Regions from separate parts of the Eubacterium ventriosum genome, predicted to be linked through region 1. Evidence: a T-box and tRNA genes for the amino acid it is inferred to sense, from the RefSeq annotation. Region 1 holds a T-box; the other holds one or more tRNA genes.

Region 1 (10,118 bases):
GATTCCACTCCGCAAAGCTTACATGGTTTTAAGTTAGTAATAACGGCAACTTTCTTTCCTACCATTTCTTCAGGTTTATAGTATTTTGCAATACCTGAAACAATCTGTCTTGTTTCTGCTCCAATCTTAATCTGCGAAACTAGAAGTTTCTTAGCCTTTGGAACAGGTTCACACTTAATTACTTCACCTACCTGAATCTGAACCTTATCAAAATCATCTATTGTAATTTCAGGTTTCTTTTCAACTTCAGGATATTTTTCCTCTGCTTTTTCAGCCTTCTGAGCTGCCTTAATTTCTTCTACCTTTTCCATAACATCCTTAATATCCATTCTTGCAAATAAGATTTCCGGTTTTTCTGTTACTTTGTTGTCTGATGGGTATTTGCCAAATTCTGTCATGTCTTCAAAAGCTCTTGGCTGTGCATTAATCTGAGCCAGAATCTTCTTTGATGTTTCAGGCATAAATGGCTCTAATAGGCTTGCGCCAATTGTAATACCTTCAATTAAGTTATAAAGTACTGTGGCAAGTCTGTCCTGCTTATCTTCTTCCTTAGCAAGTGCCCAAGGCATTGTTTCATCAATGTACTTATTACATCTCTTAAATAATGTGAAGATTTCTGTAATTGCATCTGCAACTCTTAACTTATCCATCTTTTCAGCTGCCTTAACAGGTGTATCCAAAATAACCTTCTTAAAGTCATCGTCAACTTCTTCGTCAACTCCCTTGTTGCTTACAACTCCGTCAAAATACTTATTTGACATTGAAATTGTTCTGTTAACAAGATTTCCTAATGTATTAGCAAGGTCTGAGTTCATTCTCTCAACCATTAATTCCCAAGTAATAGTTCCATCGTTTTCAAATGGCATTTCATGAAGCACGAAATATCTTACGGCATCAACACCAAAAAGATTTGCCAAGTCATCCGCATAAATAACGTTACCCTTTGACTTACTCATTTTTCCGTCACCCTGTAATAACCAAGGATGTCCGAAAATCTGCTTTGGAAGTGGAACATCTAAAGCCATAAGCATAATTGGCCAATAAATAGTATGGAATCTTAAAATATCCTTTCCAATAAGGTGAAGGTCGGCCGGCCAATACTTATCATATAAAGGATCATTGTTTCCATCAACATCATATCCCAAACCTGTAATGTAGTTGGATAATGCATCAATCCATACATAAACAACGTGCTTTGGATCAAAGTCTACAGGAATTCCCCATTTAAATGATGTTCTTGATACACATAAATCCTGCAATCCCGGAAGAAGGAAGTTGTTCATCATTTCATTCTTTCTTGATTCAGGCTGAATAAATTCAGGATGTGTGTTAATATGTTCAATTAATCTGTCTGCGTATTTACTCATTCTAAAGAAATATGCTTCTTCCTTTGCAGGTGTTACTTCTCTGCCACAGTCAGGACACTTTCCATCTACTAACTGTGATTCTGTAAAGAAAGATTCACAAGGTGTACAGTACATTCCTTCATAATGTCCCTTATAAATATCTCCCTGATCATATAGTTTCTTAAAAATCTTCTGAACCTGTTTTTCATGGTCTGGATCAGTTGTTCTAATGAATTTATCATATGATGTATTCATTAAATCCCAGATTTCCTTAATAACACCGGAAACATTATCTACAAATTCCTTTGGTGTAATTCCTGCTTCCGCAGCCTTTAATTCTATTTTCTGACCGTGTTCGTCAGTTCCTGTCTGGAATCTTACATCATATCCCTGCTGTCTTTTAAATCTTACAATACTGTCAGCCAAAATTGCTTCATAAGTATTACCAATATGAGGCTTTCCTGATGTGTAAGCAATGGCTGTTGTTAAATAATACGTTTTACTCATTTTCCTGCCAATTTCCTTTCCAAAATAAGAATTTCAAATACAATAAACGCCCTCATCATAAAGACGAGAGCGTAAACTTCGTGGTACCACTTTACTTTATCGGAATAGTATTCTTAATAATTACAAAACACATTCCAACCTTATTTACACTATAACGGGTGTTCCCGTCACCGGCTTATGTAGCACTCACCGATGCCATTCGGGGGCCATCTTCACCTTACTCTTCACTGCCTGTTCTCACCATTTCAGACTCTCTGTATGCTATCTTTAAGGATACTCTTCCCTTCACTATGTTTACCATCTGCTAACAATTCTATTATTTAATGGCAAATTTGTCAATTTTAATTTTAATTACACAGCTTATCTGTTAACAATATATATCAATATTATAGGACTTTAATTTTGACATTATGGTGCCTTCTACACTTTCTTCCATAATTAATCCGGTAAACTCGTCTATGCCGGCATATTTGTAATTGCCATCCTTAGAAAGTTTCTCTCTTTCCATAAGCATATAACACTCATTACTTACTTCCATTACAGACTTCTTTGTTAATGCATCTTCCGTATCATATGTATAGACTCTGTTTCTGTTGACATCTATTCCAACCACTCCCATAAATGCCTTATCAAACTGATAGTTAGAGATATTTCTGTTAGTTATTGTTCCAACGAAACCATCTCTGCCCCTGTTTAATTTTCCACCAAGGAAAATAAGTTTAGTCTTGGTATCCTTCTCATAAAGCATTATAAGTATGGCATCAATCATATTTGTAACAACTGTAACCGGTCTGTCTGCCTCAACTATAAGTTTTACCAGTTCAATATTTATGGTTGAAATATCAAGAAAAATAACATCGCCGTCCTGAATTATTTCATAAGCCCTTTTTGCTATTACACGCTTCTCTTCTACGTTCTTACCTATTCTCTGTGAAACATATCTGTCATGACTGTTTGTCCTGACTCTTACTGCCCCACCGTAAGTCTTCTTTAACATTCCGTCTTTTTCTAAATGAGCTAAGTCTTTTCTAATACTATCCTCTGTTACTCCAAATTTTTTACTTAAATTTTTTACTCTTACTGAACCTTCTCTGTTTACTATTTCAACAATTGTATTTTGTCGTTCTCTTGCAAGCATAACTTCCCCCTTCTTCGTACATTAATCTATACTTTATATTCTTAATATTTTCAGGGTTTTGTCAAGGGTTACATAACTTTTTGTATAAAACTACTTATTTTTCGAAAAAAATAGAAAGGAAAAGAGCAATTACACCAAAGATTTCTCCCTGTTATAATTGCTCTCCGTTAACAAACCAAAAATATGCATTTATTTATTGATTTATGACTATCCTAAAATTTCTAAAACTTCTTCCTCTGTTACACATGCCATAACTTTATCAGCTAATGCCTTACATTCATCCATTGTGCAATCGGAAATAGTCTTTCTTGTCTTTAATACACTTGTAGCACTTACACTAAATTCATCTAAACCAAATGCTAAAAGAAGTGGGATAAGTTTTGAATCTGCTGCTGCTTCTCCACACATACCTACCATAATTCCCTCTTTCTTACCACATTCGATAATACGCTTAATTGCTCTAAGTACTGCCGGATTATATGTTGAATAAAGATATGCAACCTTTGCATTTCCTCTATCTACTGCCATTGTGTATCCTGTAAGATCGTTTGTACCGATACTAAAGAAAGCTGCTTCTTTTGCAAGAACATCTGCCACCATGCAGGCTGCAGGTGTTTCCATCATTACACCAACTTCAATGTTCTTATTGTAAGCTACGCCTTCCTTATCTAATTCAGCCATAATTTCTTTAATCATAGCCTTAACCTGTCTTAATTCATCAACACCTGTTACAAGTGGAACCATAATCTTAATCTTTCCAAATGCACTGGCTCTAAGCAAAGCTTTTAACTGAATCTCATAAATATCTTTTCTCTGTAAGCAATAACGAATAGCTCTAAAACCAAGGAATGGGTTGTCTTCATGTTCCAATCCAAGATATGGAACATCCTTGTCACCACCGATATCAAGTGTTCTGATGATAACCGGTTTTCCTTTCATCTTTTCTGCTACTTCCTTATATGCTTCAAACTGTTCTTCTTCTGTAGGCATAGAATCTCTATCCATAAATAAAAATTCTGTTCTGAAAAGTCCAATACCTTCGCCATCACATTCAACAGCCTTGTTAGCATCTGCAGGTTTTCCAATATTACATACTAATTCAACTTTTACGCCATCCTTAGTCTGTGAAGGCTTGCCTGCATATTCTTTTAACAATGCCTTTTCATTCTGATAATCGCTGTACATCTTTTTGAACTTTTCAACTGTTTCATCATCAGGATTTAAAATAGCTTCTCCACTTGTTCCGTCAAGAACTACCTTATCTCCATTCTTAGCAATACTGCAAATATTTTCAATACTTAATACTGCAGGTACTTCCATTGCTCTTGCAAGAATAGCTGAATGAGATGTTCTTCCACCTACTTCCGTAAGAATACCTTCGATGTTCTCCGGATTAATTCCTGCTGTCATAGAAGGTGTTAAATCTCTTGCTACGATAACTGTTCCTGCGGGTACCTGTGAAATATCAACATCTTCTATTCCCAATAAAATCTTAAGCATTCTTGTCTTAATATCTCTAAAGTCTGTTGCTCTCTGCTGAAGTAATTCATCAGGAATCTGTGAAAACATTTCTGCTGTCTGTTCTAATACCTGCTCTACAGCCATTTCTGCTGTAATCTTTTCACTAATAACCAAAGCTGAAATCTGTTCTTCAATCATTGGATCCTGAAGCATCTGGATATGACCTCTTAAAATATCAGCATCCTTCTTTCCTACAGTAATATCCATTTTTTCAGCCATAACATTTGTATCTGCCACAAACTTTTCAATGGCATTCTGTAATCTTTCAATTTCAGCTCCGGTTTCTTCAACTCTCTTAGTTTCAATATTAATTTCATGTTCTTCAATTAAAACTACTGTTCCGATACCAATTCCTTCAGATCCTGCTATACCCTTGTACATATCTCTTACCTCTTATAAATTATTCACCAAAGTTCTGGCTTGCAAGTTCTTCAACCTTAGCCATTGCTGCTTCTTCATCTTCTCCGTCACATTCAAATGTAATTTCTGCACCTGTCTTAATACAAGCTGAAATAATGTTGATAAGACTCTTAGCGTTGATTCTCTTATCGCCGAATACGATTGTTACGTCACATACGAATTTTCCCATTTCCTTTGCTACAACACCTGCTGGTCTCATGTGTAATCCTTCTGAATTTTCGATTGTTAAAGTCTTTGATAACATTTTTTAATCCTCCTAAATAATAAAATTTTTAATATTTTCTATAATGCTTCAAGCAGTGAAACTATTTCTTCAGGTTTCTTAGCCTCAACAAGTTTCTCGCGAAAGTCATCATAAATAACTTTTCTAAACAGTGATGCCAAAATCTCCAAATGTCTGTTTCCTGCTGCAGGTGATGGAACGCCAATCATAAATATAATGCTGACTTCTTCCTTTCCATCCCAAACAATTGGTTTCTTAAGATGTGCAAAAGCCAAGGTTTCGTACTTTACGCCTTCTGACTTTGCATGAGGTGTTGCAACTGAAAATCCTACTGCTGTTCCTGACACTTTTTCTCTCTGTAGCACATCTGCCACATATGTTTCCTTATCAATCAGTCTGTCATTCTGTTCCATGACATCTGCCATCTTTCTAATAACTTCTTCTGAACTGTCTGCCTCTAAATCAAACATAACAAAATCGTTATCAATAAGTTTTTCAGCCAAAACCTTGCCTCCTTTTCTTAAATTACCACTTTCCTGTGTTTTCATTCTATATTGTTATAAATTTTTTTTCAATTTCTCCAAAAAAAGAAAATTGCACTAAACTTAGTGCAATTTCCATCAAGCCTTTTAATTATAAAGGTTGTATCGTTTTTATATTTTTACTCCCAAGACAATTCTTCTTTTAGAATTTTCTCCATTTCTCTAATATCCGATGATTTTCTTATTCTAGCAATCTTATCACCAGATCCCAAAAGTCTTGCAAAATCATGGAAGAATGCCTTAGTGCTTCCAATATTGTCGAAATTAATTGCCAATACAAATATTGTATCAACCATCTTTCCCCCCCAATTAATAGGATGTGCCAGTCGTACAACAAATACCTTAGGCTTTATAACATTATCAGGAGTTCCGTGTGGTATTGCCACGCCGTTACCTATTGCCGTAGGTTCAATCTTCTCTCTTTTCATTACGTCATCAAAGAAATCTTTGTTAACATAACCTCCGTTATAAAGCTTTTTGCATGCTTCCTTTAAGATTTTTTCTTTATCTAATTTTTCATTAACAAAGAGAATATTGTCAATATCTATTAACGAATAAAATCCCTGTTTCTGAAGCTCCGGATGTGAAATTATTTCAAAGCACTTACTCTTTATGTTTTTCTCATCCTCTGCACTTATAATCGGTGATATATGAACCACCTTGTCTTCATATTCAAAAGAAGAAATCGTAGATAAAACTATGTCACAATCATACTGGTCAATAGTGTCCATTAATTCTGATGACAAAATCGCCACAATCTTTATTTCTTCTATTCTGCTTTCAATCTTTCTGGCAACAATTGTTGATGCAGCAATTCCGCTTGTTCCAAGAATAACAGCCCTGATTGTTTTTACATTTCTGTGAAGTGCCCCACCTACAAACAAGGCAAGAAACGATATTTCATGATCTGTTGGTATTGCTCCACAATATTTTTCATAAAACCTTGTTAACGTAAAACATGTTGCAAATATTCCTGAATACATCTCTCTTATGTCGCCAAGGAATGGGTTTGTCGCCTCAATTCCGTACCTAGTTCTTATAAGTGATGACGGAACAAAATTCTCCATACTTATTTTTAACAATTCATTAGATGTTAGATCAATATTTAAAATCTCTGACAGATACTCAAGCATTTCACCTGATATTTTTTTAGCTTTTTCTTCTTTGTCACTGCTTATGGCCTTGTACAAATCAGTATTGCTCTGAACTGACGCTGACGCCAGAAGAATCTCTATATACTGCTTCTCATATTCGTTAAGATTACACTTGCTTAAACTGCAAAACTTCTCAACAACCTTGTCCACAATGTCAGAATATTTAATGTTCTCATCTTCCGGAATTATGTCTTCCGTAATAACATTTCCCATTCTTACCCTGAATAACTGTATGCAAAGATAGTCAGCCAACATTTTAAATGAATAATCCGTATACGCAATTCCATAGGTTTCTTCAATATAATGAATTACCTCAACAGATTTTTCAAAATTATCCTGACCGAAATTATTAATCCAAAGTTCCTGGTCTTCCACGCTTATTCTGTTATCAGACGCTTCCCGTATAACTTTATTTCCAATACTGTACTTGCAATAACTCTTCATTGCACGCCTGATTGAAAATTCATCACCGGTAATAAACACGCCGTGACCTGCAACTCTGTTAATTCGAATATTGTACTTACTGAATTCCTTAAAAATAGAATTAATATCGTCACTAATAACTTTCTTACTTACATTTAATTCTTCTGAAAAAAGTGACAATGTGTAAGTATCCCAACCACTTAAGAGAATGTACATAATATAGCTCATTCTCTGCTCTTTAGACATAACAATCTTCTTATCTCTCTTTAAGTCGGCTACCTGCTTAATCTGCTGGTCAGTAAAATCAGCTACAAAACCAATTCCCGGCTTTCTCTCCAAAATCATACTATGTTCATTACAAAAATCTGATACTTCCTTAATATACGTTTTTACACTTCGCTCAGAAACACCAAGATATATTGCAAGAGTTTTTGATGTTATTGGTGTTCGATTATTCTCTATTAACTTGTCTACAATCTGAAGTCCTCTTTCTGATAACATCCGGCGTACCTCTCTATCTTTTTAAGCAAAAGATACCATCACTGACATATTTCCCTCTAATGTACATTCTTCCATAAGTGATGGGATAATAAAATGATCTCCCTTGCTTATTTCTCTTCCATTAACTTTTCCGTTACCTTCAATAACACTTACATTCATAAAGTTCTTGTCCATTTTAAATGTGTACTTTCCGTCTACATCCCATTTCTCCAGTGTATAATATGGACATTTAACTAAACGTGTACTTGTCATTCCGTCAAAGTTTTTAACTACTCTTTCCTGTTTAAAATCTTCATGAGGAGCTACTATACAATCAATACTCTGCTGAACATGAAGCTCTCTTGGCTTGCCATTCTGAAGTCTGTCATAATCGTAAACTCTGTATGTTACATCACTACTCTGCTGTGTTTCAATTAAAAGTGTTCCACCTTTAATTGCATGAAGACATCCCGGATTAATCTGGAAAAAGTCACCTTTCTTAATTGGAACTTCTCTGATTAATTCATTCCATCTTGCATTATGAATCATATCTGCCAATTCTTCTTTATCCTTAGCATTATGACCAATAACAATAGTAGCATTCTCTTTACAGTCAAGAATGTACCAGCACTCTGTCTTTCCAAGAGCACCGTTTTCATGTTCTGCTGCATATTCATTGTTTGGATGAACCTGTATGCTAAGATCATCCTCAGCTCCTAAAATCTTTATTAATAAAGGGAAAACATCCCCTTCCATATTTCCAAATAATTCTCTATGATTTTCCCAGCACCATGAAAGAGTCTTTCCTGCAAACTCCCCATTCATTACTGTACAATCACCATTTTTGTGAGCACTAATTCCCCAGCATTCGCCTGCATTGTCACCTGCTTCTTTGTATCCAAAGTCAGAAAGTAATTTTCCGCCCCAAATAGCATCTTTAAATACCGGTTTTAACATTAATACATCCATTTCAATACCTTACCCTTTCAGTCTTTTTTTCTTTTGTATTTTTTAATTTGTTATTATTCTACTGTACTTATTTTTTCGTACATTCCTTTTAATTGTACCATATTTTTTTTAAATATCATACATTTACATCAAAAATAATATTCTAGTATAAAGTAATATTTTCCGGATTACAGCTTATGAACTTAAAAAATCAGTCAAACGCTTCTTTTTTCTTAAAGAAAAAGTATTTAAGATACACAGTTGCTCTTTTAACACTTACCTGTATTCTTTTATTTTCCTATTATTTAAAAAATAATAATTATTCTAATTTAGATCAAAAACACTCTGGCAACGCTAACAATGATTTTCAAACCTATGCCCAAAATCTTTTTGATGAACAACTTCTTTCTGATTCGTTAAGTATGCATTTTTATATAAAAACGCCGGATAAAAACATTCGGAATTCTCCTGTTACCTTAGGGGACTTTTCTTATGATTCCATGGTAAAAAGCCAGCAATACTACATTAATCAAATTAACCTCTTAAAGGATTTTAACTATAAAAAACTGTCCCAAAAAGAACAGCTTACCTATGATGTTTTATTGGATTATTTTAGGAATCAACTTGATTACGGAGATCTTTGCCTTTGCAATCCGGTTCTAAGTCCCACCACAGGCATTCAGGCACAGCTTCCAATTCTCTTTGCCGAGTACACCTTTGCTGACAAAAAAGATATTGATAATTATCTTACTCTTGTCTCACAAATAAATGATTTTTTTAACCAAATATGTGAATTTCAAATATTAAAAGCAAAGAACAACAGCTTTTTAGGTTCTGAAACCTGTAATCTTGTTATTAAACAATGTACTTCATTTCTAGCAGAAAACAAACCTAAGGACAATCTTTTCCATACTTCATTTGTCAGCAAAATTTCAAAATGTAAATTTCTTTCCGACAGTGAAAAAAATAATTATATAAATAAAAATTTAGACCTGATTAATTCAAGTGTTTTTCCGGGATATAACAAAATTATATCCTCTCTTAAAGACTTGCAGAAAAGTGGTTATTGCAAAAATAACAAGGGCATCTGTCATTTAAAAAACGGCAAAAGCTATTATGAATTTCTTGTAAAAAATTATACCGGAAGTAGCAAATCTGTTCTTGAATTAAAATCAGATATTCAGTCACGGTTAATGAAGGATATGCGAACTATGTATTCCATACTTACCGTTAATCCTGAACTTGAAAATATGTTTTACAGCGAAGAACATAATTCCAAAAGTCCCCAAGCTATTTTAAAAGAACTTAATTCCAAATACACTGATGATTTTCCTAATATTGGAAACATTAATTACACTGTTAAATACGTAGACGAAAATCTTCAGGATTATTTAAGCCCTGCTTTTTTTCTGACTC
Region 2 (10,118 bases), 1.1 Mb from region 1:
ATTCCTGTTATTTTTGATATTTCCCTGTGTTTCAAACCATCAATCATATGTAATACTACAATTGTCCTTTCCTGTTTATTTAGGATTTCAAATGCCTTTTCTAAAACCATTTCATTCTCTACATCCTTATGTTGCTTAACTCCGGTTCCAAGTCCCTCTGAAACGTATTTTTCAACTTCATCAAAATCAACGCTTACACCTTTGGATTTCTTTCTTACAAAATCCAAGAACTGATTCTTCGCCACCGCACACATCCAGGTCATAGGTGTGCCCTGTTTTCTGTACAAATGACTTCCATTTCTTATTCTTATATATGTGTTCTGTAACAAATCTTCAGCATCTTCCTTATTCTTAGTCAGTGCCAAGAGAAAACCATATATTTGTCTGTATGATGCATAATACAATTCAGTAAAAGCGGCATCATCCCCATTTGCTATTTTTTCAAATAGTCCTTCATCAATGATATTAGTCTGTTCTTTCTCCATAATTAACCCTACTCTTCATTGGTCTGTTATATATAATACGTATGTAATTGCATTTTTATTGCAAACCTTTTTTAATTAATAATCTACTTGTGCCATATATAGATTATAATACATTCCTCTTTTTTCTAAAAGCTGTTTATGGCTTACTTCTTCCATTATTTTTTTAAAAAAAGCGGGTAAGCTAAAAAGCAGCCTACCCGCGTATGATTCAACTTCTACTCTAATAAGAATTATATACCAAACATATCCACTAAAGAGGGCTATGATTAGACTTATGTACCATTCTTATTATTAATAAAAATATTAGTTGTTGATTAACTTATCATTTTCATTGTTCCAGCTGTAAAGTTTTCTGATCTGTTCACCAACTTTTTCTGATGGATGTTCAGATGCTAACTTTCTCATAGCCTTGAAGTGTACCTGACGTCCTGCTGGTGACATATCAAGTAAGAATTCCTTAGCAAATGTTCCATCCTGGATATCTGTAAGAATCTGCTTCATAGCTTTCTTTGTTTCAGCAGTAACAATCTTTGGTCCTGTAATATAATCACCATATTCTGCTGTGTTTGAGATTGAATATCTCATTCCTGCAAAACCTGACTGATAAATTAAGTCAACGATTAATTTCATTTCATGAATACATTCGAAGTATGCATTTCTTGGATCATATCCAGCTTCGCATAATGTTTCGAAACCAGCCTGCATAAGTGCACAAACACCACCACAAAGTACTGCCTGTTCACCGAATAAGTCAGTTTCTGTTTCTGTTCTAAATGTTGTTTCAAGAACACCGGCTCTTGCTCCACCAATACCTAAAGCATAAGCTAATGCAATATCTAAAGCCTTACCTGTAGCATCCTGTTCAACAGCTACTAAACAAGGTGTTCCCTTACCTATCTGGTATTCTGAACGTACTGTATGACCTGGAGCCTTAGGAGCGATCATTGTTACATCAACATCCTTAGGTGGCTTAATACAACCAAAGTGAATATTGAAACCATGAGCGAACATTAACATATTACCTGCTTCAAGGTTTGGTTCGATATCTTTCTTATACATATCTGCCTGAAGTTCATCGTTAATAAGAATCATAATAATATCTGCTTTTTTAGCAGCTTCTGCAGCTGTATATACTTTAAATCCCTGCTTTTCAGCCTTAGGCCATGACTTACTTCCTTCATATAAACCAATGATAACATCACATCCTGATTCCTTTAAGTTTAATGCATGTGCATGTCCCTGGCTACCGTAACCGATAATAGCGATTTTCTTTCCATCTAATAATGAAAGGTTACAGTCTTCCTGATAATAAATTTTTGCTTCTGACATAATTATTGCCTCCATCTGTAAAAATGATTTATTATAATCTGTTAAAAACAGATATAAAACTACTTTTCTCCTCTTGCAAGACCTGTAATACCTGTTCTTACAAGTTCAAGGATTTCATAATCCTCTACTAAACTTAAAAATGCTTTAAGCTTAGACTGGCTACCTGTAATCTCAATCATAAGACTATCCTTAGCCACATCAACTATATTAGCTCTGAAGATTTCTGTAATAGATATTACCTGCTGTCTCTGTGCAGGCTCTGCCTTAATCTTTACAAGAATTAACTCTCTTGTAACTGAATCTGATGGCTCTAAAACGTCTACTCTACGAACATCTTCTAACTTTGTAATCTGTTTAACAATCTGTTCAAGGATATCATCATCACCTGTAACCACTATTGTCATTCTTGAATACTTCGGATTTTCTGTTTCACCAACAGTAAGACTGTCAATGTTGTAACCTCTTCTGCTGAATAATCCTGCTACTCTATTCAATACACCTGATGTATTGTCTACTAAAACTGATAATACTTTTTTGTTCATATGTATATCCTCTTTTCTTAGCGTTGTGCTCCTATAATCTTATCACATATGTATTTTTTGTCAATAAGTTAGGCACTGATGTACCTTGATTATTTTTAACCTTTTGTATGACAATTTTTAATCTGTAAAATGCTTAAAATCGCTACATTCGTGTTTATAGTTCAAACTCGACTATTGATTTTAATTCGTGTTCTTTTCGTTTTCAAAAGCATTGTGGTGTGCGAAAATCTTTTGCGCAATGCTTTCTATTGAAATCAACATAACTTTCGTGCAAAAATGTACCTAAAGTTATGAAATTCACAACATTTCATTATATGTTTCCTTTACTAATCATAACTTTACTTAAATTCTCTATCTAAAGTTATGAAAATATCATTCATTTTCTTGCTTATACATTCTTCAATTCATAACATTTAAATGAACGAACCGGACCAGCTAACACTGGTCCGGTTCATCTCAACACAATATCACATTGATTAAAAAATCATATATTTCTTATTTCATTCTTAAAGCTGTCTAGGGGACTTGAACCCCCGACCTCCGCCTTACCAAGGCGACGCTCTACCGACTGAGCCAAGACAGCTTATCTACAAAAGACTTAGAAAGTATATCATAATAGTTGTTTCTTAACAAGTCATTTTTCTTCTACTTTCCCATTCTCTGGCGTACTATTTCGTAAGCCAAAACTCCTGTTGCAACTGAAGCATTAAGGGAATCGATATCTCCAAACATTGGAATTGAAGCAACAAAGTCACACTTTTCTTTTACAAGTCTGCTGACTCCTTTGCCTTCGTTTCCGATCACAAGTCCAATTGAGCCTTTAAGGTCAAGGTCATACATTGTTGTTCCGCCCATGTCGGCGCAGACGAACCACATTCCCTCTTTCTTTAATTCTTCGATTGTCTTTGAAATGTTTGTTACTTTGGCAACAGGTGTATAGTTTAATGCGCCTGCTGATGTTTTTGCAACTGTTGCAGTAAGTCCTGAAGCACGATGTTTTGGAATAATTACGCCATGTGCTCCTGCAAGGTTTGCTGTTCTTATAATCGCACCAAGATTGTGAGGATCTTCAATATCATCAAGTAAGATTACAAAAGGTGATTCGCCTTTTTCTCTTGCCTTATCTAAGATTTCATCAACTGTAGCATACTCATAAGCAGCAAGATAGCCGATTACTCCCTGATGCTTTCCTGTTTCTGACATTTGATCAAGACGTTCTTTTTTAACATAGTTAATTACTGTGTCATGTTTTTTTGCTTCACGAAGCACTGTGTTCATTGAACCTTCTTTGCAATGTTCCAAAACAAAAAGCTTATCTATTGTTTTTCCGGCACGATATGCTTCTATTACCGCATTACGTCCTTCTAACGTAAATTCCTCGTATCTCATTTGCTATCTTCTTCCTTTTCTATAATACTTAAGCCTTCTTTAATTAAAAGCATCATTCTTTCAGACTTATTTGTTAAATACAGCCATCCCATTAAAGCTTCAAATCCTGTAGCTGTTCTGTAGTCAGACATTGACGCATTCTTTGCACGGGTTACTGCCTTGGCATTTCTGCCACGCTTGTAAATGGCAAGTTCCTGTTCAGTAAGCTTATCCATTATTGCAAAAATCATTTCTGCCTGAGTGTGTGCCTTTACAAGATTTGATGCTGCCTTATGAATCTTGTTAACCTGTCTGTTTGCCTGGTCAACAATTATGGTTCTAATTACGATTTCATAAATTCCATCGCCTATATATGCCAGAGTCAAAGGTGAATAATTAATTATGTCAATATCCTTTAACTCCATTGTATCTTTTATAATTTGGAACAAATCACTATGTTCCCCTAAAATTTTATTTTCTTCCATATTACCACTAATTAAGCTCTTGACCACTTTGTTCCTTCTCTTGTATCTTTTAATACAATTCCTTTTGCTGCCAATTCATCACGAATCTGATCAGCCATTGCAAAATCTCTATCTTTCTTTGCCTGAGCTCTCTTTGCAATCATTTCTTCAATGTAATCTTCATCGCCTACTTTTTCTTCTTCCTTTTCAAGAATAATTCCAAGTACATTGCAAAGCTTATCTAAAATTTCATATACACCTGCAGCAAATTCTTTTGTGCTTCCTTCATTTAAGTTACTGTTAGCAAACTTAACTAATTCAAATACTGCTGAAATTGCATTTGCTGTGTTGCAATCATCATCCATAGCTTCTTCAAACTTAGTAATATATTCTTTTGCTTCATCTAATAACTTAGCTTCTGCATCTGTAACTTTTCCGTCTTTGCCATTAGAAATAATATCTCTAATTTTTGCTCCTGATGTGATTATTCTTTCAAGTCCGTTCTTTGCTGATTCCATAAGGTCATCGCTAAAGTTAAGTGGGCTTCTGTAGTGTGCACTAAGCATAAAGAATCTTAAAACCTGAAGGTCATATTTTTCTGAAATATCTCTTACTGTAAAGAAATTGCCTAATGATTTTGACATCTTCTTATTGTTAATATTTAAGAAGCCATTATGCATCCAATATTTAGAGAATTCACATCCGTTTGCAGCTTCGCTCTGTGCAATTTCATTCTCATGATGTGGAAATATTAAATCCTCTCCACCTGCGTGAATGTCAATTTCATCTCCTAAATATTTCTTTGACATAACTGAACATTCAATATGCCATCCCGGTCTTCCGTCACTCCATGGTGATGGCCATGAAGGTTCTCCTTCTTTCTTAGGTTTCCAAAGCACGAAATCAAGAGGATCTTCCTTTGATTCTTCTCCTGCAACCTTTATATCTCTATGACCTGCTTCCAAATCATCAATATTCTTCTTTGAAAGTTTTCCATAATCCTTAAACTTTCTTGTTCTGTAATATACTGTTCCGTCAGCATCATAAGCATAACCCTTATCAATTAATGTTTTAATCATTTCAATCATTCCATCAATTTCCTGAGTTGCAAGTGGATGAGTTGTTGCAGGTTCAATATTTAAATCATGCATATCTTTCTTGCACTCTTTAATATATCTCTGTGAAATTTCTTCTGCTGTTGTTCCCTCTTCAATCGCTTTCTTGATAATCTTGTCATCTACATCAGTAAAGTTTGATACATAGTTAACATCGTATCCCTTATATTCCAAATATCTTCTGAAAGTGTCAAATATAATCATTGGTCTGGCATTTCCAATGTGAATAAGGTTATAAACTGTAGGTCCACAAACATACATTTTTACCTTTCCCTCTTCAAGAGGTACAAATTCTTCTTTTTTCTTTGTTAACGTATTGTATATTTTCATAGCTTTACTCCTTAATTTTGTTGTTAATTTGGTCTATCATTTCTCTAAGTTTTGTATTTTCGTCACTTAATCTCTTTAATTCATTCTGTACAGGATGTGGAATGTGAACCTGATCAAGATCATAACAAGGAACTGCCTCGTCATTTCTCTTAACTACAATTCCCGGAACTCCTACAACTGTAGAATAAGGTGGCACTTCTTCAAGTACAACAGAACCTGCTGCAATCTTTGAATTTCTGCCTATTGTAAAGGAACCAAGGACTTTTGCTCCTGCACCAACCAAAACGTTGTCTTCAAGCGTAGGATGACGCTTACCCTGTTCCTTTCCTGTTCCTCCAAGAGTAACTCCCTGATACAAAGTAATATTGTCACCTAAAATAGCTGTTTCACCAATAACAACGCCATGCCCATGGTCTATAAAAAGTCCCTTGCCAATCTTGGCACCCGGATGTATTTCTATTCCTGTCTTTCTGGCTGTTCTCTGAGAAATCCTTCTTGCCTTAAAAACCTTTCCCCGTTCATAAAGTTTGTGAGCCCTTCTATAATTATATATCGCCCAAAAACTAGGATAAAGTATAGCTTCAATGTCCTTCTTAATGGCCGGATCCCTATCCCTTATAACTTTAACTTCTTCTTTGTAATAACTCCAAAATCCCACTTTATACACACTTTCACTTTTTATTTATATATATATGTTAATATCTTACAAATAGTCATTAATAAAAAAGCTGTCCTTCTTACATACCAAAGGTAAACCTTCTATTATTTTGTAACCAAAAATATGAGCTGTCAACTCTCCAATAGTCAAATCAAACTCAATATCTTCCATTAACTGTTCTTCTTTTACTTTATCCAATTTTACATTACCGTGTCCATATGTCAATATAAAGCAACCGTTATTTTCCTCAAGAACCGGATCTGTAATCTTTAAAATCTTTCTTCCTTCTCCCTGAAATCCTAAAAGTCTTACTGTCTTTCTGATGTTTATGATTCTTGCCATAACATAAGGTTTTCCTGTGCTTTCAAGCCAGTTAAGACTCTGTATTGACGGATCAAGAACTTCTTCAAGGATTTCACCATCTATCCATATTCTATACCCTACAATAACCTTATTTTCAACATAAATATCAATGTCGCCACCTTCGATTTTTATAAGTTCATTAATCTTCTTAAAATAATCGCTGTCTTTTGCAAGGCTTACGCTATAATTTTTTTCCATTGATGCCTGAGCAAATATGGCAAGTCTGATTAAGTCTGACTTTTCAGCTTTTCTGTAAATAAGGGAATGAGTAGCTTTCTTTCTTTGATCAACAGGTTTTAAATCCTGCTTATCCATAACATATTCAAATCCCAATCCGCTATAAACCTTTGCCTTTCCTTCATCTGAAGGTATCAGATATGTGAAAGCTTCCATATCCATAAACATATCTTTTAGCAAATATTTAAATGTTTCTGACATAATTCCCTGTTTTCTATACTCTTCATAAGTACCAACACCATATATATAAATAATGTTTGTCTTTAGTTTTCCAAGTATAACTGTCTTTGGGATAAGATGAACACAATTCACTATCTTGTTATCTCTTTCATTTACAATAACATGATTGCCCGGCAATCTATTTTGAAAATAGTAATCAGTGTACTCTTTTGTATCATCAAAACAGTGCTCATATAATGGTCTGATATTTTGTTTTTCATTATTTTCAAGATATCTAATCATAACGTTTCCTAAGCCCTTTATTTTTGAATTATAGTATATTTTTCCACCATATAAATCGGATTATATGATAATTTTGATTTTCTAAGTCCTTCTAATCCCATATCATCTTCCCTGTTTTCTTTTCCTGCTTCAGGAAAAGCTTCTATCAGAAACTGGCTGCAAATATATGGATAAAGCCCTCTGATTTCAGGATTCGCCTTCTCAACCGGAATATAAACCATATCTTCCCTACTTTCGTAATTACCGATTGTAAAAGCTTCCAGCTTATTATCCACATAAACTGCGCCTATTTTATAATCAAACACTTCTTCATGTTCAAGAATATATTTAATTCCAACAGCTTCACTGTCAATAAATTCATGTTCCTCAGTATCACTCTTGTGCTTCTTCCAATCTTCTAAAAAATCCAATATTTCAGGTTCATCTTTTTTGCTTAAAAATTTAAACTCATATCTGCCTTCATATTCCCTCTTAAAAGCATTTAAGTGATTCTTCTTTTTGTGGTATTTTTTCCCGCTAAATGTACGTAATTTTTCAGCATCATAAACATAATCTGCATATGTTCTGTCAGGAACTACAACATATTCATCTTCCGGAAGTTGTAACAAGTCAACTGCTGCCCTGTCCACCACATACATAACAAGCTTCTTTTGAAGTACTTCATTAAAATACTTCTGAGTTTCAAGAAAACATTCTTTTAAATCTTCATCTTTGCAACAGGGTATTGAAGAATAATATTGTCCATCTTCACTTTTTGCTACCCACATCAATCCTTTATCATTAGTAAAATACCATGTTGGATAACAGTTAAGCCAAATGTATAAATCAAGTATATTGCTGTCTGCCGTCTCCGGCCTTCTCATCTGATAATATTCTTTTATACTATTATAATCCTCTATTCTTATTTCCTGTAAATTATATTCTTCCATTTTAATTTTCCAATAAGGCTATGGCCTGTGATGAAATACCAAGCCCTTCTCCTGTAAATCCAAGTCCTTCTTCTGTTGTTGCTTTGATACAAACCTTTGATGTATCTACGTTTAATGCCTTAGCAACATTTTTTATCATCTGTTCTCTGTATGGTGCAAGCTTTGGTCTCTGACAAATAATTGTTGCATCTATATTTCCAATTCTGTAATTGTTCTCATCTAAAAGTTTTCCAACATGTTTAAGTAATTCAATGCTTGATATATCCTTATATTTAGGATCAGTGTCCGGAAAATGTTTTCCTATATCTCCAAGTGCAGCTGCTCCAAGTAATGCGTCCATAATGGCATGTACTACAACATCCGCATCTGAATGACCAAGCAATCCCTTCTCATAAGAAATTTCCACTCCACCAAGTATTAATTTTCTATCTTCAACAAGCTTATGAACATCATAGCCCATTCCTATTCTCATATTACATTCACCTCGCTCAACGCACATTCTGTTTTAGTATACCACATTTTTCGATAAATGTATCAATAGAATAAAAAATGAAATAATTTTAGATAAAAAAAGGAATGTAAAAGTGATTCTGCCATTTTTACATTCCATATTTGCATAAAAAAAGTAGCGAGAGGGGGATTCGAACCCTCGACACCGCGGGTATGAACCGCGTGCTCTAGCCAACTGAGCTATCTCGCCATAATCGTATATTACTATTGAAGTTAATTCTTCAATTCTTATTGCAATAAGCAATAAAAAATAGCGAGAGGGGGATTCGAACCCTCGACACCGCGGGTATGAACCGCGTGCTCTAGCCAACTGAGCTATCTCGCCGAAAAGTTGCTTATTTAAAAATGTAATGGGACCTACAGGGCTCGAACCTGTGACCCCCTGCTTGTAAGGCAGATGCTCTCCCAGCTGAGCTAAGATCCCTTACAGATTTAAACTGCTCTATTAATATATACGTTTAGGCAACATTTGTCAACAACTTTTTTTATTTTTTCAAACTTTTTTTAATTATCTTCTTTCACTTGATAATCTCCATCTTTTAGGAAGAAGAAATCCTCCACTCTATGTTTTTTATCAAATAAACCATTATACTGAACTTTTGAGTATTCATTTATGTATTTAGTATATTTTGACTTTTCATCTATATTTCTAAATTCTCCATCATCTCCCTGGTAGAACAATCCGGTAAGAACAGGTATCTTTTTCTGTAAGTCTAAAAGATACTTGTTATATCCTGTCATATCCGCTCCAATAAGGTTTAAAAGATATGAAGATAAATAGTTTGCACTCATATCCTCATTCTGCTTTTCTTCTATATCATAGTTAGCCCAGATTACGTATGGTGTTGAATACCACGTTGCAGTATCCTTAGCTGTAAAATTATCTATTTTCTTTCCAAAAATATTACTGTAAAAATCTGTGCTAAGAGGTGGCTGGTGATCTCCAAACATTACAATAATAGTTGGCTCATCCACTTTTTCAAAATATTTTGTCAACTCCTCGAAAGCTTCATCTGACTTCTTTGCCAATGTAACATACTGTTCTACTTCATCTGAGCTTAACATACTGTTTGTTACCTGAATGTCAGCATCTACAAAACCTCTATTTCCAACATAACCGCCGTGGTTCTGAACTGTAACATTAAACAAATAAAACGGATCAGATGACTTGCTTCTTGCCTTTTCATAATCTTTTGTAATCTGTTCCATGTCTGTTTTGTCAGAAATAAAGTTTCTTATAAACTCAGGTTTTTTGTAATATTCCATTGAATAGAAATGATTAAATCCTAAGCTGTTATATACATTCTCTCTGTTCCATCCGCTTCT

Evidence for each region. The T-box of region 1 lies ahead of metG (methionine--tRNA ligase). A T-box ahead of a tRNA ligase gene usually reads a tRNA of that ligase, here a tRNA-Met.
Region 2: it has a tRNA-Met gene. The T-box ahead of metG (methionine--tRNA ligase) is inferred to sense a tRNA for this amino acid. The anticodon was not compared.

What each region holds. Positions count from the first base shown of each region.
Region 1 is NZ_CP102282.1:473,691-483,808, forward strand. Features, by position in the region: gene metG (methionine--tRNA ligase) at 1-1,853, opposite strand, end outside; T-box leader at 1,910-2,151, opposite strand; gene NQ558_RS02035 (DeoR/GlpR family DNA-binding transcription regulator) at 2,221-2,991, opposite strand; gene ptsP (phosphoenolpyruvate--protein phosphotransferase) at 3,199-4,893, opposite strand; gene NQ558_RS02045 (HPr family phosphocarrier protein) at 4,913-5,176, opposite strand; gene NQ558_RS02050 (PTS sugar transporter subunit IIA) at 5,215-5,703, opposite strand; gene NQ558_RS02055 (BglG family transcription antiterminator) at 5,817-7,775, opposite strand; gene manA (mannose-6-phosphate isomerase, class I) at 7,797-8,723, opposite strand; gene NQ558_RS02065 (DUF885 domain-containing protein) at 8,900-10,118, shown strand, end outside.
Region 2 is NZ_CP102282.1:2,256,738-2,266,855, forward strand. Features, by position in the region: gene NQ558_RS10115 (RNA polymerase sigma factor) at 1-485, opposite strand, end outside; gene ilvC (ketol-acid reductoisomerase) at 789-1,814, opposite strand; gene ilvN (acetolactate synthase small subunit) at 1,874-2,356, opposite strand; tRNA gene NQ558_RS10130 (tRNA-Thr) at 2,867-2,939, opposite strand; gene rlmB (23S rRNA (guanosine(2251)-2'-O)-methyltransferase RlmB) at 3,002-3,745, opposite strand; gene NQ558_RS10140 (Mini-ribonuclease 3) at 3,742-4,209, opposite strand; gene cysS (cysteine--tRNA ligase) at 4,221-5,633, opposite strand; gene cysE (serine O-acetyltransferase) at 5,638-6,300, opposite strand; gene NQ558_RS10155 (GNAT family N-acetyltransferase) at 6,337-7,353, opposite strand; gene NQ558_RS10160 (DUF2156 domain-containing protein) at 7,371-8,282, opposite strand; gene ispF (2-C-methyl-D-erythritol 2,4-cyclodiphosphate synthase) at 8,284-8,754, opposite strand; tRNA gene NQ558_RS10170 (tRNA-Met) at 8,909-8,982, opposite strand; tRNA gene NQ558_RS10175 (tRNA-Met) at 9,044-9,117, opposite strand; tRNA gene NQ558_RS10180 (tRNA-Val) at 9,144-9,216, opposite strand; gene NQ558_RS10185 (alkaline phosphatase family protein) at 9,297-10,118, opposite strand, start outside.